DNA from 3 places in the Janthinobacterium sp. GL_088 genome. Region 3 is predicted to be linked to each of the others. Evidence: predicted binding sites of a transcription regulator. Region 3 holds the regulator's gene; each other region holds the start of a gene.
The links. Region 3 encodes FNR, which switches genes on or off when oxygen is low (the NO sensors DNR and NnrR bind a similar motif). Its sites were predicted from a motif close to TTGATNNNNATCAA; they were not measured.

Region 1 (10,585 bases), 690 kb from region 3:
CTACGGCTGCTGGCGCGCCAGGGCGTAGCCCCAGATGATCAGGCCCAGGCCGGCAAACGCCACGAGCGAATACAGGCCCTTCCAGCGCTTTTCGCCCAGGCGCGCCAGCTGGGCGCTGCGCCAGCCGTCGGCGACGATGCGCACCGAGTGCAAGCCGAGGAACAGCAGCAAACCGAGTATCAGCACCGTCATCGCCTTCTTCCCCAGTCAATACCAGTTATCGAGCATAGACGACGCCATGGCCGGCGTCGTCCGTGCAGATCAACGTTCTTCGCGATAGTAATCGCAGCCCTCGAACGTGGTGCGCAGTGCCTGCTGCAGCTGGGCGTAGCGCTCGGGCGTCAGGTTGAAACGCACGTCGATCTGGCCATCGTCATCCATCTGCATGGCCGCCTCGGCATCCATCTGCACGGACAGGCGGTTCGGATGCAGGATCACGGCGTGCATGTGGCCATACCAGGCAAATTCCTGGCCGCAGTATTCAATATACGGCTCGTCCATGCCCATGGCCATGTCCTGCTCGTCGTATTCCTCGGCGCGCTGCAGCATCAGGTAGACGGGCTCGCCTTTTCCTGCTGGCGCGGCCAGGGTGGTGATCAGGGCGTCGTCTTCATTGATGACGGACAACTCGGTGGCGGTAAATCCTGCGGACATGGCGTGCTTTCAACAAATGGATGGATGACGCCACCATAGCGCAAAAGCGGCGCGGACAACATAGCGCGCGGCGAATAAAGCGTGCCCCTATAATGGTCATTCCATCCATATTGCACAGGAGACCGCCTTGACCGCAGCATCGCCCTACACCACCCGCCTGGCCATCCCCTCCAGCGCCATCTACCAGCACCTGCGCGTGGCCGCCGGCCTGAGCGCGAAAACCACGGATGCGGCGGCCAAGGGTTTGCCGAACTCCCTGTTTGCCGTGCAAGTGCTGCATGGCGACGAGGTGGTGGGCATGGGCCGCATCATCGGCGATGGCGGCTGCTTCTTCCAGGTGGTCGATATCGCCGTGCTGCCCGCTCACCAGGGCAAGGGCCTGGGCAAGCTGATCATGCGCGAAATCACGCAATTCATCGAGACGGAGGTGCCGGAGAGCGCATATGTCAGCCTGATCGCCGATGGCCAGGCGCAAGCGCTGTACGCGCAATTCGGTTTCAAGCACACGGCGCCCGCCTCCGTCGGCATGGCGCTGAAGCGCTAGGCGCCCGATGCCTGCCTGGCTGGCATGCAGCATGGCATTCGCGCTACTGTTGAGCGCTGCTGCCTGGCGCGCCGAGCGCCTGCTGCAGCGGCGCGGACGCACGACGCGCTGGCTGTGGCTGGCGGCCATCGCCGCGTCCGCCATCTTGCCGCTGGCATGGCTGCCCGGCGTGCTCGCGGCCATGCCGGCGGAACAGGCGCAGCTGAAACTGGGCTGGTTTGTCTTGTCGGTGGGCATGCTGCTGCTGTTGGCGCTGCGCAGCGCCTGGCTGCTGTCGCACCAGCGCCGCTGGCAGAAAACAGCATTGCTGGGCACACCCGTCTTCCTGAGCGGCGGCATCGGCCCCTGCGTGGCGGGGCTGCTGCGGCCCCGCATCGTGATGCCCGTCTGGCTGCAACTGATTCCAGCCCGGCAGCAGACGCTGCTGCTGGCGCACGCGCAATGCCGGCTGGCCGCGCGCGATCCGCTGCTGCTGGCCCTGGCGTACGCCTTGATTATTCTCATGCCGTGGAACCTGCCCCTGTGGTGGCAGTTGCACCGTCTGCGCTTTGCCATCGAGGTCGATTGCGACGCGCGCATGCTGGCGCACGGCCACGCGCCGCGCGACTATGCCATCGTCCTGCGCCAGCACGGACAGTATTACTCGGGCTTGACGGGCGCCTCGCCCATCGTGCTGAACGACCCACGCGCACTGCGCCGGCGCCGCCATCTGATGGCCAGATTTACGCGGAACCGGGCGGCGAACTTGCTATAGTAGCGGCAACGCCGCGCGGCAAGCCCGCGCTCCCGGCTCCCCCCTTCAAAATCAGAGAGATACCATGCTTTACCTGCTTGCCATCGTGATCGTCATCGCCCTGCTGTACTACGTCTTCAGCGGCCGCACGCCCGTCAAACCGCTGCACAAGCCGCTCATGTCGGTGCGCCAGTACGTGCCGGCGATCCCTGCGGGCGCACCCGCGCATCACTGGCGCGACGAGGGACGCTTTGCATCGGAAGTGGAAAACGAAGCGATGTACCAGAGCGCCATCGCCAAACTGGCCGGCGAGCACGGTCCCGGCAATGCGGAAGAAAAATGCCTGGCCCTGCTCGTCTGCGACGATGCCAATCCATTCCAGGACAAGGCCATCGCCGTCTTCATCGATGGCCAGCTGGTCGGCTACCTGTCGCACAACGACGCCCTGCGCCTGCGCCGCAACCTGGGCCGCATGGACCTGGTGGGCCAGCTGACCTCGTGCGACGCCGTCATCCGCGGCGGCGGACTGTGGAATGGCAAGCGCCTGTCATATGCCGTCTGGCTCGATCTGCAGCCGTACAACTGATAATCACTGCACTGCGCGCGCCAGCCTGATGGCGCGCGTGGCGATAAAGCTGGGCAAGTATTTTTCAATTTCAAAGCGCGGGTGGGGATGCATTTCCTCGTGGTAACCCGCCAGCACGAAGCCCGCCGCCAGCTGGCCGCCGATCTGGCTGTCCAGGCCATGGCCGAAGATCAGCGCCTCGCCCTTCTCCATGCACGATGCCAGCGCATCGGCGTCCATATCCTCCAGATCCGAATACGGCAGCACGAAACGGGGCCGTATCAAGCCCTGCTGTGCCCATTGCGGATCGCGGTCGCCGATGAATACGGCCGGATTGAAGAAACTGCTCAGCAGCACGCCGCCGTCGGCCAGCACGCGCGCGCATTCGCGCCATACGGGGGCGATGTCGGGCACGTACTGGTTCGATACTGGATGGACGATGACATCGAAACTGGCCTCGGCAAAACAACCCAGGTCGCGCATGTCGCCCTGCACCGTGGCCAGCTGCAAGCCGTCACGTTCTGCCACCATGCGGTCTTGCGCCAGTTGCTGCCCGGACAAATCGAACACGGTGACATGCGCGCCGGCAGCCGCCAGCACGGGCGCCTGCTGCCCGCCGGCGCCGGCCAGACACAGGATGCGCTTGCCGTGCACGGCGTCCAGCCAGCCGGCCGGCAGCGGGCCGGGCGTCAAATGAATTTGCCACTGCCCGGCGCGGGCCGCGGCGATGGTGGCGCTGTCGACCGGCTGCGACCACGGACTATTTTGCGCCGCCTGGGCATCCCAGGCTTGCTGATTATGCCGCAAGAAGTTGTTACTTAAAGGCATCTTCATCCTTTCAGAAAAAACAGGCGGTGAATGTAGCATGACTTGGCGGGACGTCGCCGTTTGCAAGAAAACCACACAATTCTCAGTTGCAACTTCTTTCCCGCGATGGCAGCTGTCGTGGGGCACAGCAATGATTGACTGGTGTCCGGCTCCACCTTGCCGCTTGCACGACAGGGAAAATAATTACAATTAAGATATTTGTTTCCGGAAATCTGGTAAGGTAATCCGCATCGATCACCCGCCGTGGCGGCAGGCGCCCACGCCAGCGCCAAACGCGTCACCTGTTTCCTACGATGATACCTGCCAGCGTCCAGCACCTGTTCCATCTTCCCGCCGACCCGGCCCAGTTGCAGCATGGCCAGCATGCGCCGGGACTCGTGCTGCTGTCGCTCGTGATCGCCATTTTCACGTCGTGGATGGCTTTCCAGATGACGGCTTACAGCCGCGCGCAGGCGAGCATCAGCCGCCGCTTGCACTTGCTGTGCCTGCTCGCCGGCAGCCTGGTGCTGGGCTGCGGCGTGTGGGCCATGCATTTCATCGGCATGCTGGCCTTCGAGCTGGGCACCAGCGTCGCCTACGATCCCGGCCTGACCTTGCTGTCCATCGTGCCCAGCGTGGCGGCCTCATTCGTGGCCCTGGCCACCATCAGCCGGCGCGCCGTCACGGCGCCGCTGCTGCTGCGCAGCGGCTTGCTGGTGGGCCTGGGCATTGGCGCCATGCATTACACGGGCATGCACGCCATGCGCATGGGCCTGTCACTGCGCTACGATCCGCTGCTGTTCGCGCTGTCGCTCGTCGTTGCCGTAGCGCTGGCCACCCTGGCCCTGTGGATACGTTTCGGCCTGCGCGGCTGGAGCAGCCGCGTGCCCTCGTCGCAGCGCACGCTGATCAGCGCCTGCGTCATGGGCTCTGCGATTGCCGGGATGCATTACATGGGCATGCAGGCGGCCCGCTTCGTGGGGACGATTCCCCCAGGCAATGATGCCGATGCCAACCGGCCCATGCTGGTGGTCAGCGTGACCCTGCTGACCATCGCCCTGACGATCCTCGTCGCCTCGGCCGTGGGCATCTTGCGTTACCGCGAACTGTTTCGCCACCTGAACCAGAGCGAACACTGGACCCGTTCGCTGCTGACGAGCACGGTCGACGGCGTCATCACCATCGACCGGCACGGCAACATCGTCGACTTCAACGGCGCTGCCGAGCGCATCCTCGGCTGGCGGTCGGCGGAAATTGTCGGCCGCCATGTCAGCGTGCTGGTCAGCGACGTGCGCCAGTCGGAACAGCACGGCCTGCTGCACTACCTGCGCACGGGCGAAGGCGAGATGGTCCACACCAGCGAGGAAATCATCTACCTGCGCAAGGATGGCGCCCCGGTCGCCGTGCAGCGCTCGATGGCCAGCGCGCGCCTGGCCGACCAGGATTTATATGTGCTGTTCATTACGGACATCAGCGAACGGCGCGCCATGCTGGCCGCCCTGCGCGAAAGCGAGCAGCAGTTGCGCTCGCTGATCGGCAATATTCCCGGCATCGCCTTTCGCTGTACCACGGCGGAAAACCAGCCCATGCTGTTCGTCAGCGATGGCGTGGAAGCCATCACCGGCTATCCGCCCGCCGATTTTCTCGGCGCGGCGCCGCGCCGCAGCATCACGGGCATGATCGCCAGCGAAGAGCGCGCCTACGTCATCGACGTCTTCAAGCGCAGCGTCGCCAGCGGCGAGCCCTACCTGCTCGAATACCGCTTGCTGCATGCCGACGGCACGGCGCGCTGGCTGTGGGAGCGGGGCACCGTGGTGCACGATGCGGCAGGCGCCGTGCGCTGGGTCGACGGCGTCATCCTCGACATCAGCGAGCGGCGGCAGATGGAGGAAGACTTGCGCATGGCCAAGGAAAAAGCGGAGCTGGCAGCCGCCACGCGGGCCAGCTTTGTCGCCAACATGAGCCATGAAATCCGCACGCCGATGAATTCCATCCTCGGCTTTACCGATGTGCTGCTCGACTCGCCGCTGGCGCCGGAACAGCGGCGCCACCTCGATACCGTGCGCCAGTCCGGCCGCTCGCTATTGCGCCTGCTCAACGAAGTGCTCGACACGGCCAAGCTGGACAAGGGAGCCGTGGCGCTGGAATTGCGCGACTACAGCCTGCTGGCGCTGGTCGATGAGCTGGCCTCCACGTATGGCATCCATGCACGCGCCAAAGGTTTGCGCGTGGAGGTGCAGTACGACCCGCAACTGCCGGCCATGCTGCATGGAGACGAATTGCGCATGCGGCAAGTGCTGGGCAACCTGCTCGACAACGCCATCAAGTTCACGCCCGGCGGCGCCGTCAGCCTGACGGCGCGCCGCGACGATGGCCAGTTGCACCTGCTGGTGCAGGACAGCGGCATCGGTATCCCCGCGGAACGGCGCGACGCCATTTTTGATCCGTTCGTGCAGGCCGACGCCTCGACCACGCGGCGCTTTGGCGGCACGGGCCTGGGCACCACCATCAGCCGGCAGTTGGTGACCCTGATGCAGGGGCGCATCTGGGCCGACGCCGCCTTGCCGCATGGCAGCGTGTTCCACGTCATGCTGCCCTTGTTGCAGGCACGCCAGGCGGCGCTGCCGGCCAGCGAACGCCGCAGCGTGCGCTTGCCGCCCCTGCGCGTGCTGGCCGCCGACGACGTGCCGCAAAACCTGGAACTGCTGAGCTTGTTATTGGGCAAGCGCGGCCACACGGTAATCACGGCCGGCGATGGCGCGCAAGCCTTGCAGCTGGCGCAACAGGACAACTTCGACGTGCTGCTGCTGGACTTGCAAATGCCGCGCATGGATGGCCTGGCCGCCACGCAAGCCATCCGCGCCGCCGCCCTGCGCGATGGCCGCCCGCGCGTGCCCGTGATCGCCATGACGGCCAGCGTGCTCGATGCGCACCGCAAGGCGGCGCGGGCGGCCGGCATGGACGGTTTTGCCACCAAGCCCGTCGAATGGCAGGCGCTGTCGCAGGAAATCGCCCGCGTGCTGGGCCTGGCGGCGGAACCCGCCGACGATAGCCACGCGCCGGCGCCCGCTGGCGGACGGGTGCTGCACCATGCGGGCGCCCTGCAGCGCTGGGCCGGCAACGACAGCGCCTACCGCGCGGCGCTGGCCCGTTTCGGAGGCGAGCATCCCCGCCTGCCGCCTGCCCTGCTGGCCGCCATCGAGGCGCGCGACCATGCAACGCTCTTGCCTCAGAGTCACAAACTGCGCGGCGTGGCGGCCAACCTCGGCCTGGAGCAACTGGCCGCCAGCCTGGCGGCGCTGGAGCAATGCTGCGCCAGCCCCGGTCCCGCCACGGCACAGCAGCTCGACGAGACGCTGGGCGCCCTGCTGACGCAATGGCCGGCGGCCCTGGCCGCCATCGCCCGGCTGGCGCCGCCTGCCTTACCGGCGGCAACGGCGACTGCCATCGACGCGCCCGCCGCCCGGCAAGCGGCCAGTGCACTATTAAGCGCCTTGCGGCGCGGCGAACTCGATGACACAGCGCAAGCACAGTTGCAGCATGCCATGGGCGCGCAAGCGGACGACCTGGTACCGCTGCTGCACGCCATCGACGACTTTGATTTCCCCCTGGCACAGTCGCTGCTGCACGACTTGCTGCACACCTACGCCCCGGAGTCCCCATGAATGCATCAGCCCGGCCCGTGATTCTCGTCGTCGATGATGAGGCGGCCAATTTGCAGTTGCTGCGCCAGATCTTGCAGAACGACTACGCGCTGCTGTTCGCCAAGGATGGCGCGCGGGCGTTGGCACTGGCGCAACAGGAGCGCCCGGCGCTGATCCTGCTCGACGTGATGATGCCCGGCATGAGCGGCCACGACGCCTGCCGCCAGCTGAAAGCGGCGCCGCTGACGGCCGCCATCCCCGTCATTTTCGTCACGGCCCTGAACGACATGCGCGATGAACTCAGCGGTTTCGAAGCGGGCGCCGTCGATTACATCACCAAACCGCTCAGCCCCGCCATCGTGCGCGCCCGCGTGCGCACGCACCTGTCGCTGGTGCGCATCGACGAGCTGAAGGAAACGCGTCTGCAGATCGTCCAGCGCCTGGGGCTGGCGGCCGAATACAAGGACAATGAAACAGGCTTGCACGTGATCCGCATGAGCCATTACGCGCGCCTGCTGGGCGTGGCCGCCGGCATGGACGAGGCCGCCGCAGACGACCTGCTGCACGCGGCGCCCATGCACGACGTGGGCAAGATCGGCATTCCCGACCGCATCCTGCAAAAGCCGGGCAAGCTCGACGCCGACGAATGGGCCATCATGCAGACGCACGCGCGCATCGGCGGCGACATCATCGGCGAACATGCCGAAGGCGGCATGCTGGCGCTGGCGCGCGCAATCGCCCTGTCGCACCATGAAAAATGGGATGGCAGCGGTTACCCGAACGGCTTGGCGGGCGAAGCGATCCCCCTGGCCGGGCGCATCATCGCCGTGGTCGACGTCTTCGACGCGCTGACCTCGGTGCGCCCGTACAAGCGCGCCTGGTCAGTACTGGACGCCATGGGCTATCTGCAAGCGCAAAAAAACAGCCATTTCGATGCGCGCCTGGTCGACCTGTTTGTCGAGGAACTGCCCGCCATCGACGCCATCCGGCTGCGCTGGGCAGAGAAAGAGGAACACCACGCGCCGGCTTGAAGAGGGAACTCCCGCCACGGCCAGCGTTGTTGCGTCACACAAACAAGTGCCGGACAGATGGCGCCGGCGCCGATGCAGACCACTGGAAGAGCAAGGAGTTCAATCCCATTATGGCTGGCTATGGGCCAGGCATTTTGACGCACATCAAACAACTCGCAATTTCCGGGCTGTGGCCTTGCAGATGGCCATGCCCGGGATTTTTTTGACCCATATCAAGCCCAGCAAAAGAAAAGCCCTGGTCAGCACGGCAATGCTGGACTTGCCCCTGTTGCCGTTCTAGCCTTGTTGCCATCATGACTACCGAGCGACACCATGGCTTACAAATCCATCCTCGTCCACGCCGACCTGTCGCGCCATGCGCCGCAGCGCATCGCCATCGCGGCACGGCTGGCACACGCGCACCAGGCGCACCTGATCGGCGCGGCCATGACGGGCCTGTCGCGCTTTTACCTGGAAAACAACCGCGGCATGCGCGGCGGCGCCGTGGCGGCGCAGATTTCAGCCTTGCATGGGCAGGCGGATCAGGCGCTCGACCAGTTTGAAACGCTGGCGCGCCAGGCTGGCGCCGCCTCGCTGGAGCGGCGCCTGATCGAAGACGACGAAGATGGCGGCATGGCCGTCAGCGCCCGCTACAGCGACTTGACGGTGCTCAGCCAGCACGACGACAGCGAAGCCCTGCCCGGCGCCATGAGCGACCTGGTGCCCTACGTGATGCTGAACGCGGCCCGTCCCGTGCTGATCCTGCCGCGCAGCGGCCAATTCACGCAAGTGGACAACACCGTCGTGGTGGCCTGGGATGGCAGCATGGAAGCGACGCGCGCCATCGGCCACGCCCTGCCCCTCTTGCGCGCGGCGCGCCTGGTGGTGCTGGCCCTGCTGCACCCGCCGGCCGGCCACGCGCAACCGGCACGCCACCCGGGTGCCGACATCGCCGCCTACCTGAGCCGCCATGGCGTGCCCGTCGAAGTGCGTTCGGCCATCACCACGGGCGACATCGGCGCGGCGCTGCTGGCCATGGCCGCCGAAGTGCATGCGGACTTGCTGGTGATGGGCGGCTACGGCCACGCGCGCTTCCGCGAAATTTTATTGGGCGGCGTGACGGAAACGGTGCTGCGCCAGATGACGGTACCGGTGCTGATGGCGCATTGACGTCAAGCGCGCCATGTTTATTTGCTAAATAGCTATAATTGCCTGATTACTTACCTCAAGGCAATGTACATGAAGCAACAACTGCTCAATTGGAGTAGCACCCTGGCGCCGTTCGGCAGCGACCTGCTGTGGACAGTCCTGCCGTGGATGCTGCTGTATGGCGTGATCGGCTTTGTGCTGGCGGTCGGCATCTGCTACCAGCTGGCCAGAAAATGCCTGCTGGTGCGCCGTCCGCCCGCCTGGCATGTGGCCGCCAAGCTTAGCTATGTGCTGATCCTGGTCGCGCTGCCGCTGCTCGGTGGCGGGTTTGGCGCCGTGCACAGCGTGCACCGCGTGGTCAACCAGGCCCTCGAGCGCGACCTGCAGCCGGTGGTCGAAGCGCAAATGCCGGCGCTGCGCGTCTACCTGGAACAGCAGGTCAGGCTGATCGCCCCGGGCCAGGCTATCAGCATGCGCACCCTGATCGAACCCTTCGTGCAAGACATGTATTACCGGCCTACATCAGGCAGTTACTGGGAACGCAGCAAGGCGCGCTGGATCAATGAATTCATCCTGCGCCGCGGCAGCGTGCTGCTGACGCAGGTGCTGCAGGAACAACTGATCGCCAGGGCAACTGTGCTGGGCGAAGCGCTCAAGGGCGCCGGTTTCCGTGGCCAGGCGACGGGCGAACTGGCCAGTCTGGGTACCGACCTGGCCGTACGCCTGACCACCGATGTGGCGCGCCAGGCCGACTTCAGCAAACTCGACAAATCAGTGCCGATGATTTTCATCGACGCCGTCAAACGCCAGGCCGGCGCCTATTTCAATTCGCTCAAGATCACGCTGGGCCTGTTCGCGCTGGCGGCGCTGCTGCTGGTGTGGGGCGAGATCATGTTGTACCGCCACTATTACCTGCGCCGCCATCCAGCCACCACGACTCTGCCCGTGGCGCCAATATAAAAAAAACCGCCCCTCCTTGCGGACGGGGCGGCTTTTCATGAGCAGCTAAGGCTTAGACTTTACGCTGAGCCACTGCGTCGACCACGCACAGCGCCGTCATGTTGACGATACGGCGCACGGTGGCCGATGGCGTCAGAATGTGCACGGGCTTGGCGCAGCCGAGCAGGATCGGGCCCACGGCGATGCCGTTGCCTGCCGCCGTCTTCACCAGGTTGTAGGCGATGTTGGCCGACTCGATATTCGGCATGACGAGCAGGTTGGCGTCATTCTTCAGTGCCGAATTGGGCATGATTTTCTGACGCAGCTTGCTGTCGAGGGCCGTATCGCCGTGCATTTCGCCGTCGATTTCCAGGTCCGGCGCGCGTTCCTTGATGATGGCCAGGGCGGCGCGCATCTTTTGCGCCGAAGCGCTGTCGCTGGAACCGAAGTTCGAGTGCGACAGCAGGGCCGCGCGCGGCGACAGGCCGAAACGGGTCATTTCTTCGGCGGCCATGATGGTGATCTCGGCCAACTGATCGG
Region 2 (10,585 bases), 2.9 Mb from region 3:
GTGATCGTCGTCATCATCGCCGGCTGCTACTGGCTGCACCGGCGCCTGAAGCGCGAAGGGTGGTTGTAGTCGGCAGGCTTAGCCGCCCGCCACCGCGCCCGCCGCTTCCAGTATCAGCGCCGCCACTTCCACGGGACGCGAGGCCAGCGAGGCGTGACTGGCGTTCAGGGTGATGACTTTTCTTGCGCCGAGGCGCGCCGCCATGCGCTCCTGGTTGACGGGGGAAATCATGCGGTCGGCAGTGGAAATCTGGTACCAGCTGGGTTTATGCTTCCAGGCCGGGTCGCTGACGGTGTCGCCGAAGGTGCTGGCCAGCGGCGCTTTCTGCACCACGCCCAGCACGGCGCCTTCTTCCGCATCGAGGTCCTGGCAAAAGCTGTCATGGTATTGCTCGGGCTTGACCCACAGATAGCCATCGCTGTCGCCTTCCAGGCTGGCCGCGCCCAGGGGCGGGTGTTCCTGCGTGATGCTGCCCGGGCTTTCGCCCGCGTCGGGGGCGAAGGCGGCGATGTACACGAGGCCGACCACATTCGGTGCATTGCCGGCCACGCTGATGACGGCGCCCCCATAGGAGTGTCCCACCAGCAATACCGGACCATGCACCTGGGCCACCATCTTGCGCGTGCGCTCGGCGTCGTCGGCCAATGACGTCAACGGCAGTTCGACGGCGCGGATGGCTGTGTGGCCCTGGCGCCGCAATTCGACAATGACGCGGCTCCAGTGGGCGGCGCCGCCCCAGAAACCGTGGACGAGGATGATCGTGGCTTGCTGGCTCATGCGGGTACTCCTTGATGTAAGGGAAACGGCGAAGAGCGCGCCGGGATCGAGTGCTCACGGCGCGGCGGGCAACTGCATGCCTATTGTAGACCTTCCCGGCGCATGGCCTCGATGGCGTCGACCACCGTGTTCTCGTACTCGATGAAGAAATCGCTGTGGAAGCCGTCGCGTAGCACCAGGTGGCGGCTGCCGGGCAGGGCGGCGGCCAGGCGCTCGCCGTCGGCCAGGCGCAGCGGGCGGATAAAGTCCAGCAGCGCTTGCGCGGCGGCCCGGGTGGCGGGATCTGCTTGCAGCAGCCAGGGAAACAGGTTGCGCAAGGTGCCCGGATCGACGGTGATGACGAGCGCTGGCGCGCGCACGCGGCGGTAGTCGGGCGAAAAATTGTGCGCGGCCATGTCCATGGCCGTGGCGATGGCGGGCGGGGTATTCGGTTGCACGGCGCCGCCGGGCAGCACTTCCAGGGCGTCGCGCCAGTTCGCTTCCAGCGCGGGCCACCAGTGCTTGTTGATCCGCCTGGCATAGGCGATCGAGGCCTCCACCGATGCCAGGTCGGTCGGGCCGGGCGGCGGTTCGTCGAAGGGCGTGGGTTCCGGTGCCTCATAGCCGCCGCTGGCCAGGTAATCGAAGGTCGTGTCCAGATAGACGAGTCCCCGCACGCGCCGCGGGTGGTTGCCGGTGAACAGGGTCAGCTCGTTGCCGGCGATGGAATGGCCGGCCAGAATGATGCGTTGAACCTTCAGTGCGTCCAGCACGGCCAGCAGGTCGGCCACCAGGGTGGCGGGGGCATACGTCATATCGTTGGCGTCGTTTGCGGGCAGCGGCTTGCCTGATGCGCCATAGCCGCGCCGCGTGATGGCCAGCACGCGGTGGCGGCGCGCCAGCGCGGGGGCCAGGCTGTCGAAGGCGTGCGCATTGGCGCCCAGGCCGGCCAGCAGCACGATCACGTCATCGCTGTCGCCGCCTGCCGATGGCCAGTCGCGCACATGCAGGCTGACGCCAGGGGCGACGCCGATCTGCCGGTCGATTACCTTTGCGGCGTGCGGCACGCTGCCGCCGCCGCAGGCGGCCAGGGCCGCCATCGCGCCCATGCCGGACAGCAGGCGCCGGCGGGCGTGGAAATGGGGGATGGCATCGGTGATGCTGTTCATGCGGTACTCCTTGCTGTGACGGGGACATGGCCAGTGTCGCCGCCGCGCATGAAGTACCGATGAGGGGCAGATGAGGGGTGGGTGAAGGACCCGCCTGCGCGCTAATGCGACACCAGCACCGGCAACGTCATCTCCTGCAGCACCGTGCGCGTGACGCCGCCCAGCAGCGCTTCGCGCAGGCGCATGTGGCCGTAGCAGCCCATCACGACCAGGTCGCATTGGCGCTGCGCGGCCATGGCCAGCAGGGCCGCGCCCACATCCTGGCCCGGCGGCGTGTCGTGCTGCAGCACCTCGACGTTGACGCCGTGGCGCGCCAGGTACAGGGCCAGGTCGGCGCCCGGCTGCTCGCCATGGGCCGGTTGGGCGTGCGAATTGACGACGGCCAGGGTCACTTGCCGCGCCCCTTGCAGCAGCGGCAGCGCATCGGTGATGGCGCGCAGCGCTTCGGCGCTGCCGTTCCAGGCCAGCAGCGGGTGCTGCGCGGTATCCGATAGCGTGGCCGCTGGCGCGTGCGGCACCATCAGCACGGGCCGGCCGCAGTGGAGCATCAGGTATTCGGCCGTGCCGGCGATGACGCGCGAGGGCGTATCCTGCGCATCCGTCTGGCCCAGGATCAGCAAGTCGCAATAGCGCGCCTGCAGCAGCAGCGCGCCTTGCGCGTCGTCGTCGACGAAGCGCGTCTCGTAACTGCCCAGGCCTTCTTCGCGGGCGATGCGCTCGAAGTCGTGCAAGGCCTCGCTGGCCTGGGTGCACAGCGCCTGCATCTGCGCCGGCGCAAACTGCAGCGCGTTGACGCCGCCACCATACGCGTAGCGCGAGATGCCGCTCATGGCCGACCCGATCAGGTGAGCGCCGTCGGTGACGGCCAGGCGCACGGCCAGGCGGATGCGCTGGGCGCAGTGGCGGGAATTGTCGACGTGGACCAGCAGGGTGGTGTAGGGCATGGCGTTTTCCTCGGTTGTCGGTTATCAGGTTTGCAGCACGTAGCTGCCCGGCGCGTCGCCCAGGTCGGGCTCCATGGCAGGCGGTGCCACTTGCGCGTCCGTGCGTTCTGCCAGCCAGGCTTGCCAGGCGGGCCACCACGAACCGTCGTGGTGCGGTACGTCGCGCTGCCAGCTGTCCGCGTCGATATAGGGCGCGTCTTGGCGGTGCGTGGCCAGCTGGTAGCTGCGGCGCGGCTGGCCCGGCGGCGAAACGACGCCCGCATTGTGGCCGCCCGAGGTGAGCAAGAAGGTAACGTCCGTGTCGGTCAGCAGCTGCAGTTTATACACGGAGCGCCACGGCGCCACGTGATCCGTCAGGGTGCCGACGGCGAAGATGGGAGCAGCGATGTCGGGCAGGGCGATGTGGCGGCCCGCCGTGCGGTAGCGGCCTTCGGCCAGGTCGTTGTGCAGGAACAGACGGCGCAGGTATTCCGAGTGCATGCGGCAGGGCATGCGCGTGGCGTCGCCGTTCCAGGCCATCAGGTCGCTGTCCTGTTCATCGCGTCCCAGCAGATAGTGGTTCAACCGGCGCGACCAGATCAAGTCGTTCGAGCGCAGCAGCTGGAAGGCGCCCGCCATCTGCTTCGTATCGAGGTAGCCCTGCTTCCACATGGCCGCTTCCAGGAAGCTGACCTGGCTGTCGTCGATGAACAGCGACAGTTCGCCCGGCTCCTTGAAGTCCACCTGCGAGGCCAGCATGGTGAGGCTGGCCAAGCGCGCATCGCCGTCGCGCGCCATCGTCGCGGCGGCGATCGCCAGCAGGGTGCCACCCAGGCAGTAGCCCACCGCGTGCACTTGCGGCGCGCCCGTGAGGCGGACAACGGCGTCGAGCGCGTCCATCACGCCCAGCTGGCGGTAGTCTTCCAGCGACAGCTCGCGGTCTTCCTCCTGCGGGTTTTTCCAGGAAATCATGAACACCGTGTGGCCTTGCCCCACCAGGTAGCGCACCAGCGAATTGTGCGGCGACAGGTCGAGAATATAGAACTTCATGATCCAGGCAGGCACGAACAGCAGGGGCGTGGCATGCACCTTGGCCGTCGCGGGCGCGTACTGTATCAATTCGATCAAGTCATTGCGGTAGACCACCTTGCCCGGCGTGACGGCCACGTTCCCGCCCACCTTGAACGCTGCTTCGCCGGCCGCGCCAGCGCCCATGGCGGCGCGCTGCCAGTCGTCGGCCGCGTGAACCATGCCGCGCGCCAGGCTGGCGCCGCCGCTCTCGAAGGTCGCTTGCTGCACCACGGGATTGGTCAGCAGGAAGTTCGACGGCGCCAGCATGTCTAGCCACTGGCGCACGGTGAAGGTGACGACATCCTCATGGTGCGGCGAGACGCCGCGCACGCCCGTGGTGGCGCGGTGCCACCATTGCTGCTGCAGCAAAAAGCCCTGGTAGACGAGGTTGTAGGGCCAGCGCTGCCAGGCAGGATCGTCGAAACGCCGGTCCTGCGGCAGCGGCGCGATGCACGGCTCGGTGGCGCCGCCAGTCAGGGCTGATTGCAATGCATATTGCTGCCAGCGGCCGATCTTCTTCCACGCTTCCTGCTGCAGGGTTTGCTGCTTCGATGGCGCCAGCGCCAGGTGGCTGAGCCAGTCGGCATACGCGTTGCCCAGCGCGGCTGGCGAAATACCGCCCGTGAACTTGCCCAGCCAGGCGTTCAGCAGCAGGTCGAGGGTGGCGCCTTCCGGTGCGCTTTCCGGATAACCGGGCGCCGGTACGCCTTGCCAGGCGCTACCCAGGCGCTCATGTTCCACGTTGTGCTGCGCGTCGCTCGGCTGCGTCTTGCTCATCCGGTGCTCCTGTCATTTTTTTACAGGGTAGCAAGAGCTTGTTCAAAAAATTATGATCTACATCAAGTTTGGCCGGATGCGTGCCCATGTGGCTTGCCGCCTGATGGCAAGTGCGAATAAAAATGATTTAATCGAATATTGTGATTCCATTGTTTTGTGTGATGAAAGAAGAAAAAGCAATTTATTCATGAATTTATTTATTGTATTTGGCAAATTTATGTAGCAAAATGCGGTGAAGCAAGACCGGTCACTATGGATGGAGGAGATGGACATGCATACGAAAATGTCGGCAAGCGGCAGCGAAGAGGCGGCCAGAGGCTATTTACGCGAGGCAGCCGGGGGCGTGCGTCGTTCGTCCGGGCGGCGCCTGAAGGCGCTCGGCTACCTGGCCCTGTTGCTGGCCGTGGTGCCGGCCGCAGCCTGCATCGCCACGGGACGCGCCGGCGTGCCGGTGCTGTTTACCACCATGTGCGGCGTGGTGTCGTGCGCGGCCGACGGCCATGTGTTCTAGCGCGCTTCCTGCGCTTCCTGCGCTTCCTCGCAGATCCAGGTCATGAATGCCTGCACGGCGGGGCGCGTGGCTGCGTCGGGCCGCGCTACCAGGTAGTAGGCAAAGCGCGCGGGCCAGGGCAAGTCCAGCACTTGCACCAGGCGCCCGGCGGCGATCTCCTCCTGCGCGTACAGCTGCGGCACCAGGGCCAGGCCCTGGCCCGCCTCGGCCGCGCGTATCAACAGAAAATCATCTTCGAAGGCCGAGCCGCGCAGCGCCCGCGCCGCATCCTCTCTGTCGTCCGGCGCGCCATGCGCGGCCAGCCACAGGGACCAGTCGGCGCGGTCCGTATCGTGCAGCAGCGGGTAGCGCAGGCAATCGCCCGGCGTGGCGATGGGCGGCTGGCCCGCCATCAGGGCGGGGCTGGCGACGGGCACCAGCACGGGCGCCATCAATCGCGTCACCTGCAAGCCCGGATAGTCGCCCAGGCCGTGGCGCAAGGCCACGTCGACCCGGTCGCGGCGCAGGTCGACGAGGGCCGACGTCGCTTCCACGCGCACCTCGATCTGCGGATGGCGCTGGTTGAAGCGGCCCAGCCTCGGCACCAGCCATGCGGCGGCAAACGTGGCGACCGTGCTGACGGTCAGCGTCTGGCGGGCGCCCATGTCTTCCAGCGCCTGGCTGGCACCGGCGATCTGCGCGAAGGCGCCCAGCAGGGCGGGGTGGACCCTGGCGCCCGCCTCGGTCAGGCGCAGGCCCTGGCGTTCGCGCGTAAACAGGGGCATGCCGACCCGATCTTCGAGCAGGCGGATTTGCTGGCTGACGGCGCCCGACGTCACGTGCAGCGCCTCGGCGGCCGCCTTGATGCTGCCGCGCTGGCCCACTTCGACAAAGGCGCGCAGCGCCTGGAGTGGTAAAGGATGTTTCATCGATATAGTTTTTCTATAGTTAAGCGCGAAAAATCATCGTTTCTGTTTCGCTCTTGGAGAACGCATTATAGGGGCATACGGCGTTCTTTTGACGTCGAGTAAAACTATATCGATAGGATATCCATGCTACTTTCACATCGGCAAATTTGCCTGATCCTGCTATGCACCACGCAATTCGTTGCCTTGCTCGATTTTTCCATCACCATGATCCCCTTGCCGCAAATTCAGCACAGCCTGGGCTTTACGCCCGGCGGCCTGCAGTGGGTGATCAATGCGTATGGCGTGGCCATCGCCGGCTTCCTGCTGCTGGGCGGGCGCGCGGCCGACCTGTTTGGCCGCCGCCGCGTCTTCGTCACGGGGTTGCTGCTGTTTACGGCCGCTTCCCTGGCGGGCGGCTTTTCGCATAGCCCGGCCATGTTGGTGGCCACGCGCGCGCTGCAGGGCTTTGGCGCCGCCATGTTTTCGCCGGCTGCGTTCTCGCTGCTGCTGGCCGTGTTTCCCGAACCGGCCCGGCGCAACCGGGCGCTCGGTGCCTGGACGGCCGTGGCGGCCAGCGGCTTTGTCGCGGGCCTGATCCTGGGCGGCTTCATCACGGACCTGCTGGGCTGGCGCTGGGTGCTGTGGATCAATGTGCCCGTCGGCTTGCTGGTGCTGGCCCTGTCGCCGGCCTTGCCACTGGGGCGACCCGATGCGGATACCGCTGCGGCTGCCGGCACGCTCGACGTTTGGGGCGCGCTGCTGGTGGCGTCGGGCGCGGCGACGCTGGTGTTTGCCTTTGCCAATAGCGAGCATGTGGGACTGGCGCATCCGTTCACCTTTGCCCTGATCGCGCTGGCGCTGGCCTTGTTGGCCCTGTTCGTGTGGGTGGAGGGACGCGTGGCTGCGCCGCTGATGCCGCTGGCCGTCTTCCGGCGCCGCTCCACGGGCGGCGCGAATATCGTCTCCCTGCTGGCCAATACGGCCCTGGGCCCCACCTTTGTCGTCGTGGCGCTGGCCATGCAGGAAGTGCTGGCGTTTTCCGCCACGCGCACGGGACTGGGACTGTTGCCGATGGCCGTCGCCTTTACCCTGGCCAGCGCGTGGGCCGGGCCGGCACTGATCGCCCGCTGCGGCACCAAGCCCGTCATCGTCGGCGGCATGCTGCTGTTCATCGGCGGCCTGGCCATGCTGGGCGCGTCGCTGGCCACGCTGGCGTCGTGGGCCGTCTCCATCCTGCCTGGCACCGTACTGGCCGGCATCGGCTATGGCCTGGCGTTTCCCGCCTGGACCGTGGCCGGCATCGATGGCGTGCCGGAAGCGGACCATGGCCTGGCCGGCGGCATGCTGACGACCACGCAGGAAGTCGGCTCGGCCGTTGGCCTGGCCGTGGGCGTGGCGGTCAGCATCGCCGTGCTTGCCGGCGGCGGCACGGCCGCGCAAGGCTACAGCAGCGCCATCCTCGTTTCCGCCTGTCTGGTGGCGGCGGGCCTGGCGTGCGCCATCGCCATCCTGCCCGGCAAGGCTGCGCGCCAGGAGGCGGCGCCATGATGGAACTCTACACCGACAGCTCGCCGAACGGTTTCAAAGCCACGATTGCGCTGGCCGAACTGGGCTTGCCCTATCAGTTGCGCCATGTGCGCATTGAGCAGGGCGAACACCGGCTGCCCGCTTTCCTGGTCCTCAATCCGCACGGGCGCATTCCGGTGCTGGTCGACCACGACACGGGCATCACCGTGTTTGAATCGGCCGCCATCCTGCTGTACCTGGCCGAGAAGACGGGGCGGCTGCTGCCGAAGGCTCCCGCGCAGCGCTGGGCCGCCATCACCTGGCTGCAATTCCACGCGGCCAGCATGGGGCCGATGCTGGGCCAGCGCGTGCATTTCGAGATTGCGGAAGCGGGCGCGAATGTCGCCGCCACGGCGCACTTTCGGCAATTGAGCGACGCCGCGCTGGCCACCATGGATGGCCGCCTGGCGAACCACGCCTACCTGGCCGGCGACGCTTATTCCATCGCCGACATCGCCAGCTTTGGCTGGCTGCATATCGCCGACCTGATCGGCTTCAAGCTCGATGAATGGCCCCACGTGGGCGCCTGGTACGCCCGCGTGGCGGCACGTCCGGCCGTCCAGCTGGGCATCACGCTGCCCACGCCCGCCACGGGCGCCTGAGCAACTTCAAGGAACAATATGACGATCGATACCAGTGGCGCGTCCTCGCACGCGTTTTCCCACCATGCCGGCTACCGCCGCATGTTCGCGCCCGGCGCGCTCACCCTCGGCATTTATCTGCCCCTGCGCTTTTACCAGGGCGACATGCAGGCGCTGGCCGGCCAGGCCGAGCTGGTCGCTGCCATGGACAGGCAAGGCTTTGCCGCCGCCTGGGTGCGCGACATTCCCCTGTTCGACCCGCGCTTCGGCGATGCGGGCCAGCTGTTCGACCCGTGGACCTACCTGGCGTATCTGGCAGCGTGCACGGACTCGCTGGCCCTGGCCACGGGCAGCGCCATCTTTACCCTGCGCCACCCCATCGACCTGGCCAAGGCGGCTGCCAGCATCGACCAATTGTCCGGCGGGCGCCTGGTGCTGGGCACGGCGTCGGGCGACCGCGCCAGCGAGTTTCCCGCGTATGGCGTGCCGTACGCCACGCGCGGCGAGCGTTATGCGCAGGCCGTGCATATGTTTCGCCAGTTACTGCGCGCCGGCCCCGCCAGCGTCAAAGGTCCACTGGGCAGCATCGAGGGCCTCGAACTGCTGCCCAAGCCCGTGGCGGGCAGCATTCCCCTGGTCGTCACCAGCTCGTCGGGCCAGGCGCTGGAGTGGATAGGGCGCCACGCGGACGGCTGGCTGACGTATCCGGAAGCGACGGATACGCGGGACGGGCCGTGCCGCCTGGCGGAAAAGATCCGCGCCTGGCGCCAGTGCATACCGGATGGCGGCTTTCGCCCGCATATGTGCAATGAGTGGCTGGACCTGGTGGACGACCCCGATTACCCGCGCACGCTAGTTCGCAGCGGCTATGTGCTGCGCACTGGGCGCAAGGGCTTGATCGACTTGCTCGGTGAATGGCGCGAAGCGGGCGTCAACCATGCGGCGCTGGGCATCCAGCATGGCCGGCGCCCGGCCGCGGAGGTGCTGCAGGAACTGGCGCAGGAAGTGCTGCCGCATTTTCCCTCGCATGCGGCGCCGCCCAGCGCCGTGCCGCGCTGGTGAAGGGGAGATTAACGCGCTTAAAACGCGTGGCTGGCGGCGTAAATCAGCAAGCCGGCAAGGCCGCCCACGATGGTGCCGTTGATGCGGATGAATTGCAGGTCTCGCCCGATGGCCAGTTCGATGCGCTCGCTCATTTCATCCTTGCTCCACAAGTCCAGGCGGGCGGCGATGAAGGCGCCCACCTCCCCCCGGTAGCGGCGCACCAGCGAGCCGCTGCCGGCGACGATGGCGTCGTTCAGCCATGCCCGCGCTGCTTTGTCCGTTTCCAGCACCTTGCCCGTGTTGCGTGCCAGACTGGCGATGGCTTGCGCCAGCAAGGGCTGGTCCGCGTGCAGGTCGGTCAGCAGGCGCGTGCTGAGGTGCTTCCAGACGTCGCCCAGCATGGCTTGCACCGTATCGCTGGCGATCAGCTGCAACTGGTAGCGGCGCACCGTTTCTTGCCATTGCGGGTCGGCCTTCAGGTGCAGGGCGCTGTCGGCGATCCAGCCGGCGATGCGCTGACGCAGCGGGTGGTCTGGATCGAGGCGCACGGCGAGGGCGAATTTTTGCAGCGAGGCGATCATGCGCGGTTCATATGCTTTCACGGCCTTTTTCACCAGCGCGTTCTCGATCTGGAAGGCGCCCAGCACGAAATCGCCGATGGCGGCATGGTGCGCCTCGTCGTCCAGGTAGGCGGCGCTGCGGTCGAGCATGAAGTCCTGCAGTTCCTGCGGCTTGCCGTCGGCGATCAGCGCATCGATGCAGTCGGCCGCCACGTCCGACAGATTCAGCTGGCCCAGGTAGCTGCTGGCCTGTACACGCAGCAGGCGTCCCAGTTTGTCGTGGTCGGCCATCGCCAGCAGCTGTCTGGCAACACTGGCGCTGGCCATGCCCAGTTGCCGCGCGTGGACCTCGTCACTGAGCCAGGCGCCCAGGCGCGCGGCGGGATCGGCTTGCGCGATGCGCTCGGCGATGCCTTGCTCGGTAATGAAATGATTTTCCACGAAGGCGCCCAGGCTGCGGCCGATGTCCGCCTTGCTGTTCGGGATGATGGCCGTATGCCACAGGGGGATGCCCAAAGGGTGGCGGAACAGGGCCACGACGGCGAACCAGTCGGCGATCGCCCCCACCATGGACGCTTCGGCGAATGCCTCCACATAGCCCCAGGCGGGGTGGCCGCCCCGTTGCGAGCGGGCCACGGCGAAGACCAGTGCGGCCAGCAGCAGCAAGCCGGCCGCCAGCCACTGCATGTTGCGCAGGCGCGCGCGTTTGAGCTGGTCCGTGCTCTGGTCCAGTTGTGCGA
Region 3 (10,585 bases):
GGCCAGCACCACGTCGTATGGTTGCTGCTGCGCCAGGCGTTCGCGGTACAGTTCGATGGCGGCAAAGCCGGAGTCCACTTCGTCGGCCAGCCAGCCCCACGCCTCGATCAGCTTGACGATCAGTTCGCGCGTGGTGCGGTTGTCGTCGGCCACCAGCAGGCGCAGCTGGCCCAGCGCCGGCGTGCGCCGCGTTTCGGCCGGTTGCGCCAGCATCTCGAAGGGCACGCTGAACCAGAAACGGCTGCCCTTGCCTTCGCTGCTGGCGACGGCGATGTCGCCGCCCATCATGTGGATCAGCTGCTTGCTGATGGCCAGGCCCAGGCCCGTGCCGCCGAAGCGCCGCGTGATGCTCTGGTCGCCCTGGGAAAACGCGGAAAACAGCTGTTGTTGCTGCAGTTCCGTCATGCCGATGCCCGTGTCGCGCACTTCGAAGCGCAGCCAGGCGCGGCCGCTCTCGCTCTTGCTCTCGCTCTTGCTCTCGGCCAGGCTGACGGCCACCACCACTTCGCCGCTCTCCGTGAACTTGATGGCGTTGCCGGCGAGGTTGACGAGGATTTGCTGCAGGCGCTGAGCGTCGCCGACGAGGCGCCGCGGTACGTCGGGTTCGACGGCGATGGCCAGTTCCAGTTCCTTTTCGCCCGCATTCATCGTCATCGTCGTGGCCAGGGTATTCATGACTTCGTCGAGGTCGAATTCGACAGGCGACAATTCCATGCGGCGCGCCTCGATCTTCGAATAGTCGAGCACGTCGTTGAGGATACCCAGCAGCGACTGGCCCGCCACGCGCACCATGGTCAGATACTTGCGCTGTTCCGTGTCGAGCCTGGTATTGCCCAGCAAATACACCATGCCCAGCACGGCATTGAGGGGCGTGCGGATTTCATGGCTCATGTTGGCCACGAAATCGCTCTTCGCGCGGTTGGCCGCTTCGGCGCGGTCGCGTTCCTGTTCCAGCTCCGCCGCGCGCGCTTCGAGTTCCTGCTGCAGGCGGTCGCGTTCGCTCATCAGGCCGTTGAACGCTTCCGTCAGTTCGCCGATCTCGTCGCGCTGCCGTACCGGCACGGGGGTGAAGCGGCTGCCGCTGGTGCGCAGGGCCAGCAAGGTGTTGCGCAGGCGCACCAGCGGCGACAGCAGGCGCACGGTGACCCAGCCCAGAACGGCAGCGGCCAGCAGCGAAGCGAGGATGCTCCACAGCACCAGCCGGTACAGCACGCCATCGAACGGTTCGAAGGCATCCTCGACGGGCAGCGAGGCGGCCAGCAGCCAGTTCACGGATTTCAGGCGCTTGAAGCTGTTGACGGCCGTGATGCCCCGGCTGTTGGTGCTGACCATGCTGCCTTCGCCATCTTCCTTCAGCAACTGGGTCGTCGTCAGGTTGGCGTTCGGCTTGCGCGGTTGCAGCAAGCGGCTCGTATCGGGGTGCAGCACATAGCGCGGCACGGCGCCGCGCGTGAGGATGAAATAATAGCCGCTCTTGCCGATCTTTTCCGAGCGCAGGCGGCCCAGCAGGTTGTCCTTGTACAGGCGCAGCACGCCGATCACCACGCCGGCCACCCGGCCATCGGCGGCCAGCACGGGCGCCACCATCTGCACGATGGGCATGCCGCTCGATTTACCAAGCATCGGTTCGGTGATCATGGGCTGGCGCGTGCGCAGGACGGTCTGGAAATACTCGCGCTCGGCAACGTTGATGCCGGCGCGCCCCGCCACTTCCGGCATGTCGGCCACGATGGCGCCCTGCGCGTCGAGCACCAGCACGTCATCGAACAGCACCAGCATCGAGCGGCGCGAATAGTATTCGCGCAATTGGACGGGCCGGGCGATCAATTCCGGCGGCTGTTGCCGGGCCGTCAGGGTGACGATCTGCAGCAGCATGCCCAGCTTGTCGTCGAGCTCGGCAGCGGTGCGGGTGATCAGGGACGATTGCTGGCTCAGCAGTACTCGGGTGAAGTCGTCGCGCATGTGCTGCACCTGGATCATGGTGACCAGCGCGATCATGGCGATCGAGGTCAGGCTGGTGGCCAGCGCGACTTTTGCTTTGATGCCGAGAGGCTTCATGATTTCCTTTTCAGTACCGGGCGGCACAGGCGGCAGATAATGCTGTCAGGAATTTTCCTATCAATACACCAGCTTGGCAAGCGCCACCGCGCAAATTGCCCGCCCCGTACGGGCTTTTGACGATGTTGCCATATAATTAAAGGCTGGACGTCGTTTATTCGCCGAAATTACGGTGAAATTGGCATACGGCAACCCTGTATGCAGCTGTATGCAGTAAACTTGTTGTTGCATTTTCTAAAAGGTACCGACATGACTGAAGCGCTACTCACTCCCACCTTGCCCACCGTGAACGTGGAGGCGTTGCGTGCGCGATGCTCGACCTGCAGCATGCATCAATTGTGCCTGCCGATGGGCCTCGATGTGGGCGACATGGACAGGCTGGACCAGATCATCGGCCGCCGCCGCAAGATCGTGCGCGGCGCCTCGCTGTTCCGCATCGGTGACTCGTTCCAGAACCTGTATGCGATCCGCCTGGGGCACTTCAAGACGTACCAGATCAATCCCGGTGGCGAAGAGCAGGTGACGGGTTTTCAGATGGCGGGCGAACTGCTGGGCATGGATGCCATCAGCGCCGACCGCCACCACTGTAATGCAGTGGCGCTGGAAGACAGCGAAGTGTGTGAAATCCCGTTTTCCAGCCTGGAACAATTGCTGGGCAATATGCCGACCCTGCTGCGCCATTTCCACCGCATGATGAGCCAGGAAATCACGCGCGAGCAAAGCGTGATGCTGTTGCTGGGCAATATGCAGGCGACGCAGCGGTTTGCCGCCTTCATCGTCAACCTGGCGTCGCGCTATGAAGCGCGCGGCTATTCGGGCAGCAATTTCCAGCTGCGCATGTCGCGCGAGGAAATCGGCAACTACCTGGGCCTGACCATCGAGAGCGTCAGCCGCCTGCTATCCAAATTCAAGAAGGAAGGCTGGCTGCGCGTGTCGAACCGCGAGATCGAGATATTGCAGCCGGCCAAGCTGAAGGCCATTACGGCCGGAACCGACATCTGCAAATAAGGCTTACAGCTCTTCGTCCGCATGCAGCGCGATGCTGCGTTGCAGCGGCCAGGTCCAGATGCCGGACAGGCGCCACTCGCGTTTGTCGTTTTCCACCAGCACTTGCCAGCGGCTGCGCTCGAGCATCGGCAGCGCCACGGAAAAATTGCCGGCCGCATCGGGCTGCACCAGCACCTTGATATCCTTTTCCGGCAGGGTCGCATGCGCCAGGTGCAGCTGCAGCGGACCCTGGTAAGCCTTGCCGAAGCTGTGCACGGAACCGGTCAGGCGTGCTTGCGCCACGTCATACGACAGGCTCGTATCCATGGCCAGGTCGCTGGCGATCGTGTCGCGCTTCAAATCCTGGTTGATCGCCTTGCCCTGCTTGTAATAATCGCCCACCACCAGCGCATCGGGCTGCGTAAACGCGATATAGCCCATGAAGCTGCCGACGACCACGGACAGGCCGGGGCCGATCATCAGCAGCCATGGCCAGCGATGCTTGTACCACGGTGCAACGGGGGCTTGCAGTTTCAGACTGTCGGACATGATATTTCTCCTGTTTAATCAGCCAGTCCCCGCATGGGGACCGGCCTTCCTGCAACTTCGTGGCGGCGGCGAGGGCACCCGGTCCCCGTCCGCCTTTCCTTGTTAACGTGGCACGATGAATACCGCGCTTTCACGCACATGCAGCGACGGGTCGTCCAGCGAGTGCAATTCGATCGCAATCTTGTTCGAACCCTTCTCTCCCACGCCGTGCGGCACGCGCAGACGGATCGGCCAACCCAGCGTTTCCGTCGGCTGCAAGGTCACTTCTTCGCGCGTCAGCAAGGTCAGGCCCGGCAAGCCGGAAGCGCTGATCTTGAAATGCTGGGTTTGCTCCGACGTGTTCATGATCTGCAGACGGTAGACGTTTTCAATCATGCCGTCTTCCACTTCGCGTCCCATCGAACCGCGGTCGCGGATCACGTCCATTTTCAGGGGCGTGCGCAGGGCCAGCGACGTACATACGGCGATGATGATCAGGGCCAGGATGGAAGTGTAGATCAGGACGCGCGGGCGCATGGCGCGCTGGCGTATCTGCTTCGAATTGAAGTTGTTTTCCATCGCATGGTCGGTACTGTAGCGTACCAGTCCCCGTGGCCGGTCAACCTTGTCCATCACGCTGTTGCAGGCATCGACGCAAGCGGCGCAACCGATGCATTCATACTGCAGGCCGTTGCGGATATCGATACCGGTCGGACACACCTGCACGCACAGGGTACAGTCGATGCAATCGCCCAGCTTGTCGTTGTTGCCGGCCTTCTTGCTCATGGCGCCGCGTGGTTCGCCGCGCTTGGCATCATAGGTGATGATCAGGGTGTCCTGGTCGAACATGGCGCTCTGGAAGCGCGCGTAGGGGCACATGTATTTGCACACCTGCTCGCGCAGCCAGCCCGCGTTGCCGTAGGTTGCCAGGCTGTAGAACAAGACCCAGAACCATTCCCAGGGACCGAAGTTCAGGGTGGTCACCGACTGCGCCAGTTCCTTGATCGGCGTGAAGTAGCCGACAAAGGTAAAGCCCGTCCACAGGGCGATGGCGCCCCATGTCAGGTGCTTGGCCGTCTTCTTGAACGCCTTGCGCACGGAGGGGCCCTGCTTGTCGAGGGCCATGCGCGCGCTGCGCGTGCCCTCGATGTGGCGTTCGACCCACAGGAAAATTTCCGTGTATACCGTTTGCGGGCAAGAGAACCCGCACCACACCCGCCCGGCAATGGCCGTGACGAGGAACAACAAATACGCACAGATGATCAGCAGGGCCGCCAGATAGATGAAATCCTGGGGCCACAGCACGACGCCGAAAATGTAGAACTTGCGCGTGGTCAAATCGAACAGCAGGGCTTGCCTGCCATTCCAGGTCAACCACGGCAAGCCGTAGAACGCCAGCTGGGTAAGCCATACGCATACCCATCGCCAGGTAGCGTAGCGTCCTTTGGCCTCGCGAGGGTAGATCTGCTCGCGGGCCGCATACATCTTGATGACTTGAGGTTCCATTTTTACTTGGCGGGTGCCTGCGGATTCGACAGGCTCCAGACATACGCCGACAGCACGTGTACCTTGGATTCGCCGAGGAAATCGCTGAAGGCCGGCATGGTGTTGCTGCGTCCCTTGCGTACGGTTTCCATGATGGTGTCGGCGCTGCCGCCGTACAGCCAGGTCTTGTCCGTCAGGTTCGGCGCGCCGAGCATCTGGTTACCCTTGGCATCGGCACCATGACAGGCCATGCAGGCGCCAAACTTGGCCTTGCCCAGCACCGACTTGACGGGATCCGAGGTCGAACCGGACAGGCTCAGCACATAATGGGCCACGTTCTCGACATCCTTTTCGGAGCCCAGGGCGGCGCCCATCGGTGGCATCTGCCCATTGCGGCCGTGCAGGATGGTGGTCTTGATGATGTCGGGTTCGCCGCCATACAGCCAGTCCTTGTCCGTCAGGTTGGGGAAGCCCTTGTTGCCGCGCGCATCCGAACCGTGGCATTGCGCGCAGTAGGTCAGGAACAAACGCTGGCCGATGGCTTGCGCCTGCGGATCGGCGGCCACCGTCTTCAAGTCCTGGCTCAGGTACTTGTTGAACAGGGGACCGTAGTCGGCTTCCGCCTTCTTCAGCTCTTCCTCGTACTGGCCCGTCGATTTCCAGCCCAGGCTGCCGGCATAGGTGCCCAGGCCTGGATACAGGAACAGGTAGGCCAGGGCGAAGACGATGGTGATGTAGAACAACCACATCCACCAGCGCGGCATCGGCGTGTTGAGTTCCTTCAAGTCCTCGTCCCAGACGTGGCCCGTGGTGCCGTCGGCAGGGGCGCCCTCGACCACTTTGATTTTCGACTGCGAGTACAGCAGCACGCCGCAGCCGATGATGCCCAGCAGGGACAGCACGACGATGTAGATATTCCAGAAGCCATTGGTAAAGTCAGCCATGGTGATGCTCCTTCGCCAGGTTCATCTCGGCCTCGGCCGGATAGTCGAGCGCGTCATCGGCGAACGGCAGGCGTGCCGCCGCGTCGAAGTCGCTGTTGCTGCGGCTGAACGTCCACCACAGGATGCCCACGAACGTCGTAAAGGAAACCACCGTCATGACGCTGCTGGCGCTGTCAAACAGGTTTTCGATTGCCATGCTAATTCCTTGTTTTGATTAATGTACCGAGGCCTTGCAGATAGGCGACCAGGGCGTCTTCTTCCGTCTTGTCCTGCAGCTGCGCGGGGCCGGCGGCGATCTCTTCATCGCTGTACGGCTGGCCCAGGCGTTTCAGGGCGCGCATCTTCGGCATGATTTCGTCAGGCACCAGCTTGGTCTTCGCCAGCCAGGGGTAGGACGGCATGTTCGACTCGGGCACCACGTCGCGCGGGTTGTTCAAGTGCGTGCGGTGCCATTCGTCGCTGTAGCGCGCGCCCACGCGGGCCAGGTCGGGCCCCGTGCGCTTGGAACCCCACTGGAACGGATGGTCGTAGACGAATTCGCCAGCGACCGAATAGTGGCCATAGCGTTCCGTTTCCGCGCGCAGCGGACGCACCATCTGCGAGTGGCAGTTGTAGCAGCCTTCGCGCACGTAAATGTCGCGGCCCGCCAGGCGCAGCGGCGAATACGGCTTCAGGCCGGCGACCGGCTCCGTCGTGCTCTTCTGGAAGAACAGGGGAACGATCTCGACGGCGCCGCCGATGCTGATCACTACCGTGACCAGGGCGATCAGCAGCCAGGGGTTTCTCTCAATCCATGCATGTGAAAATTTCATTTGCTTATGCTCCTATCAGGCGTGCGCCGCGTTCAGTTCCGGAATGCGGGCGACGGGGAGTTTGCTGCCGCGCAAGGTCATCCAGGTGTTGTAGCCCATGATGCACATACCCGACAGGTACAGCAGGCCACCGGCCACGCGCACCACGTAGTACGGATACGTCGCTTTCACGCTCTCGACAAAGGTGTAGGTCAGGGTGCCGTCCGGATTGACCGCGCGCCACATCAGACCCTGCATCACGCCGGCGATCCACATGGCGGCGATGTACAGCACGATGCCGATGGTGGCCACCCAGAAGTGCACGTCGACCAGGCGCGTGCTGTGCATCTGCGTGCGGCCCGCCAGGCGTGGCAGCAGATAGTAGATCGAACCCATGGTGATGAAGCCCACCCAGCCCAGAGCGCCCGCATGCACGTGGGCAACGGTCCAGTCGGTGTAGTGCGACAGCGAGTTGATGGTCTTGATCGACATCATCGGACCTTCGAAGGTGGCGATGCCGTAGAACGACAGCGAGACGATCATGAATTTCAGGATCGGATCGGTGCGCAGCTTGTGCCAGGCGCCCGACAGGGTCATGATGCCGTTGATCATGCCGCCCCAGCTTGGTGCCAGCAGGACCAGCGAGAAGACCATGCCGATCGATTGCGTCCAGTCAGGCAATGCCGTGTAGTGCAGGTGATGCGGGCCCGCCCACATGTAGGTGAAGATCAGCGCCCAGAAGTGGACGATCGACAAACGGTACGAGTACACGGGGCGCTCGGCCTGTTTCGGGATGAAGTAGTAAACCATGCCCAGGTAGCCGGCGGTCAGGATGAAACCCACCGCATTATGGCCGTACCACCACTGGATCATGGCGTCCTGCACGCCCGCATACGCGGAATACGACTTGGTGAACGAGGCTGGCATGACGGCGCCATTGACCACGTGCAAAATCGTCACGGCCAGGATGTAGGCACCGAAGAACCAGTTGGCCACGTAGATGTGTTTTACCTTGCGCTTGATCAGGGTGCCGAAGAACACGATGGCGTAGGCGATCCAGACGATGGCGATGAGGATGGCGATAGGCCATTCCAGTTCCGCGTATTCCTTGCCGCGTGTCATGCCCATGGGCAGGGTGACGACGGCGCACAGGATCACCGCTTGCCAGCCCCAGAAGGTGAAGGCGGCCAGTTTGTCGGAAAACAGGCGCACCTGGCAGGTGCGTTGGACAACGTAGTACGAGGTAGCGAACAGGCCGCAGATGCCGAAGGCGAAAATCACCGCATTCGTGTGCAGCGGACGCAAGCGTCCGTATGTCAGCCATGGTATATCGAGGTTCAGGGCAGGCCAGGCCAGCTGAGCGGCGATGATAACGCCAACCAGCATGCCGATGATGCCCCATACCACAGTAGCGACCGCGAATTGCTTCACGATCTTGTAGTTATAGTTCAGCGATTGATCCACAAAGACTCTCCCTGGAATTACTATTTATGATGGTGGCCAGAGAGTAAGTGTTTGACCGCGAAAAAACTTTGATGTGGATCAAAATTCCCCGGATGAAATAAGCGTAGCGAACTGGCATCGAAATAAAGTGATATCTCGATCAAATTCCCGTCAAAAAAGCCATGCAAGATCCCTGCAATCAGGAGGGATGAGGGGCAGACGCGCCGGCATGGCGTGCGGGACGCCAGCCGGGCTGGTGGGGTCAGGGATGCGGTTCGCCGGGCGTCGGCGGCTTGGCCATCGTATCGTCGTCCTGCAACACGCGCAGGCCCGGTCCGACGAGGTCGTCGAACTGGCCGCTGTCGGACGCCGTGAAATACACCCACAGGGCGATGAAGACGACCACGACGCTCAAGGGGATCAGGAGGTAAAGAGCTTCCATTAGACTTTCCGCAGGCGCAGGGCGTTGGCGATGACGACGGCCGAGCTGGCAGCCATGCCGACGCCGGACAGCCAGGGGTTCAAAAAACCCAGCGCGGCGGCCGGGATGGCCGTCAGATTGTACAGGGTTGCCCAAGCGAGGTTTTCGCGGATGATGCGCATGCTGCGCGCCGCCGTTTTCGCCGTGTCGAGCACGGAAACCAGTTGGCTTGACAGCAGCACCGTGTCCGCATGGGCCTGCGCCAGCGCGGCGCCGGAACCCATGGCGAAGGACACGTCGGCGCCGCTCAGCACGGCGGCGTCGTTGATGCCGTCGCCCACCATCGCCACCACGGCGCCCGTGGCCTGCAGTTGCTGCACGAAATCGAGCTTTTCATCGGGCAGGCATTCGCCGCAGGCCGTGTTGATGCCCAGTTCCGTCGCCACGCTTTGCGTCAGCGCTTCCTGGTCGCCACTGAGCAGCACGACTTGCTTGCCGCGCCGGTGGAAATACGCGACCACTTCGCGCGCTTCCGGGCGCAGTGCGTCACTGAGCAGGAAGCGCGTCAGCCAGCGCCCCTGCGTGCCCAGGTACAGCGGCGTCATGCCCTGCATGCCGACGGCCGTATCGCCCAGCGGCGGGCCGGCGATGGCGGCGACAAAGGCCGCATTGCCCAGGCGGTAGCGCACACCATCGACGCTGCCTTCGAGGCCCTGGCCCTGTACTTCCTGCAACTGTTCCGCGTGCGTGCGTGGCTGTTCCTTGGCTGCTGCCAGTATCGCCTGCGCCAGCGGATGGGCGCTGCCCGCTTCCAGCGCGGCGGCCACCTGCAGGCACGCGTCCTCGCCCATGCTGCCGAGTCCCTCGATTTGCCGCAGCACGGGCCGGCCCAGGGTCAGGGTGCCCGTCTTGTCGAAGACGATGTGGGTGGCGCGGTGCAAGGTTTCCAGTACGTGTGGCTGGACGATCAGCACGCCGCGCCGCAACAGGCTGTCGGTGGCGGCCGCCAGCGCCGTCGGTGTGGCCAGAGAAAGCGCACACGGGCACGACACGACCAGCACGGCAATGGCCACGGGCCAGGCTTGGGCTGGGTCATGCCAGCTCCAGAAGGCGAACACGGCGATGGCAAACAGCAGCAGGCCCAGCACGAACCAGGCGGCGACCTTGTCGGCCCACTGCGCGATCTGCGGCTTGCCGCTGCCGGCCCGCTCGATCAGTTTCAATAAATCGGACAGGGTGCTTTCGCGCGCCGGTTTCAATACGCGCAAGATGAGCGCCGCACTGGCGTTGATCGCCCCGCCCGGCACCTGTTCGCCCATTTTCCTGCGCTGCGCCGCGCTTTCGCCCGTCAGCAGCGACAGGTCCAGCGCACTGCTCCCCTCGACGATGACGCTGTCGGCGGCGATCGCCTCGCCCGGTTTCACCAGGATGATGTCACCGACGGCCAGGCTGCCGGCCGGCACCAGGGTGGTGGCGCGGTGGTCCGGGAAGCCCGCCATCAGCGAGGCCGAGGCGGGCAAGGCGTGCTGCAGGCGCTCAAGGGCCGAGGCGGCCTTGCGTCGCGCCTGCAGCTCGAAATAGCGGCTGCACAGCAGCAGGAAGATAAACATCGTGGCCGAGTCGTAATACACCTCGCCGCGGCCCGTAAAGGTCGCCACCACGCTACCGAAGAAGGCTGCCAGGATGCCCAGCGCCACGGGCACGTCCATGCCCAGGGTGTGCGCGCGCAAGCTGGCCCAGGCGCCCTGGAAAAACGGCATGGCGGAGTAGCAGATGGCGGGCAAGGTGAGCAGCAAACTGGCCCAGCGCATCAGGCTGGCCATATTGTCATCCAGGGTGCCATCCTCGGCCAGGTAGGCGGGCGCCACGTACATCATGACCTGCATCATCGACAGACCGGCCACGAACAGCTGGCGGCCCAGGGTCTT

Region 1: the regulator FNR is predicted to act here: its motif matches at 8,113-8,126, upstream of AC3IQ7_RS27085 (universal stress protein).
Region 2: the regulator FNR is predicted to act here: its motif matches at 4,749-4,762, upstream of AC3IQ7_RS14515 (PHA/PHB synthase family protein).

Annotation. Positions count from the first base shown of each region.
Region 1 covers NZ_CM174453.1:6,058,419-6,069,003, forward strand. Annotated here, with positions in the region: partial or broken gene AC3IQ7_RS27045 (NnrU family protein) at 1-192, opposite strand, end outside; gene AC3IQ7_RS27050 (Imm10 family immunity protein) at 262-654, opposite strand; gene AC3IQ7_RS27055 (GNAT family N-acetyltransferase) at 782-1,198, shown strand; gene AC3IQ7_RS27060 (M56 family metallopeptidase) at 1,230-1,952, shown strand; gene AC3IQ7_RS27065 (hypothetical protein) at 2,017-2,517, shown strand; gene AC3IQ7_RS27070 (class I SAM-dependent methyltransferase) at 2,521-3,324, opposite strand; gene AC3IQ7_RS27075 (MHYT domain-containing protein) at 3,618-6,968, shown strand; gene AC3IQ7_RS27080 (response regulator) at 6,965-7,978, shown strand; gene AC3IQ7_RS27085 (universal stress protein) at 8,291-9,127, shown strand; gene AC3IQ7_RS27090 (hypothetical protein) at 9,197-10,066, shown strand; gene AC3IQ7_RS27095 (NADP-dependent malic enzyme) at 10,119-10,585, opposite strand, start outside.
Region 2 covers NZ_CM174453.1:3,198,874-3,209,458, forward strand. Annotated here, with positions in the region: gene AC3IQ7_RS14495 (magnesium and cobalt transport protein CorA) at 1-69, shown strand, start outside; gene AC3IQ7_RS14500 (alpha/beta hydrolase) at 79-777, opposite strand; gene AC3IQ7_RS14505 (alpha/beta fold hydrolase) at 858-1,925, opposite strand; gene AC3IQ7_RS14510 (universal stress protein) at 2,027-2,869, opposite strand; gene AC3IQ7_RS14515 (PHA/PHB synthase family protein) at 2,894-4,696, opposite strand; gene AC3IQ7_RS14520 (hypothetical protein) at 4,968-5,207, shown strand; gene gcvA (transcriptional regulator GcvA) at 5,204-6,115, opposite strand; gene AC3IQ7_RS14530 (MFS transporter) at 6,239-7,642, shown strand; gene AC3IQ7_RS14535 (glutathione S-transferase family protein) at 7,639-8,262, shown strand; gene AC3IQ7_RS14540 (LLM class oxidoreductase) at 8,281-9,303, shown strand; gene AC3IQ7_RS14545 (DUF445 domain-containing protein) at 9,321-10,585, opposite strand, start outside.
Region 3 covers NZ_CM174453.1:274,235-284,819, reverse strand. Annotated here, with positions in the region: gene AC3IQ7_RS01195 (hybrid sensor histidine kinase/response regulator) at 1-2,058, opposite strand, end outside; gene fnr (fumarate/nitrate reduction transcriptional regulator Fnr) at 2,308-3,066, shown strand; gene AC3IQ7_RS01185 (FixH family protein) at 3,070-3,594, opposite strand; gene ccoG (cytochrome c oxidase accessory protein CcoG) at 3,697-5,079, opposite strand; gene ccoP (cytochrome-c oxidase, cbb3-type subunit III) at 5,082-6,002, opposite strand; gene AC3IQ7_RS01170 (cbb3-type cytochrome oxidase subunit 3) at 5,995-6,198, opposite strand; gene ccoO (cytochrome-c oxidase, cbb3-type subunit II) at 6,200-6,814, opposite strand; gene ccoN (cytochrome-c oxidase, cbb3-type subunit I) at 6,830-8,257, opposite strand; gene ccoS (cbb3-type cytochrome oxidase assembly protein CcoS) at 8,499-8,678, opposite strand; gene AC3IQ7_RS01150 (heavy metal translocating P-type ATPase) at 8,678-10,585, opposite strand, start outside.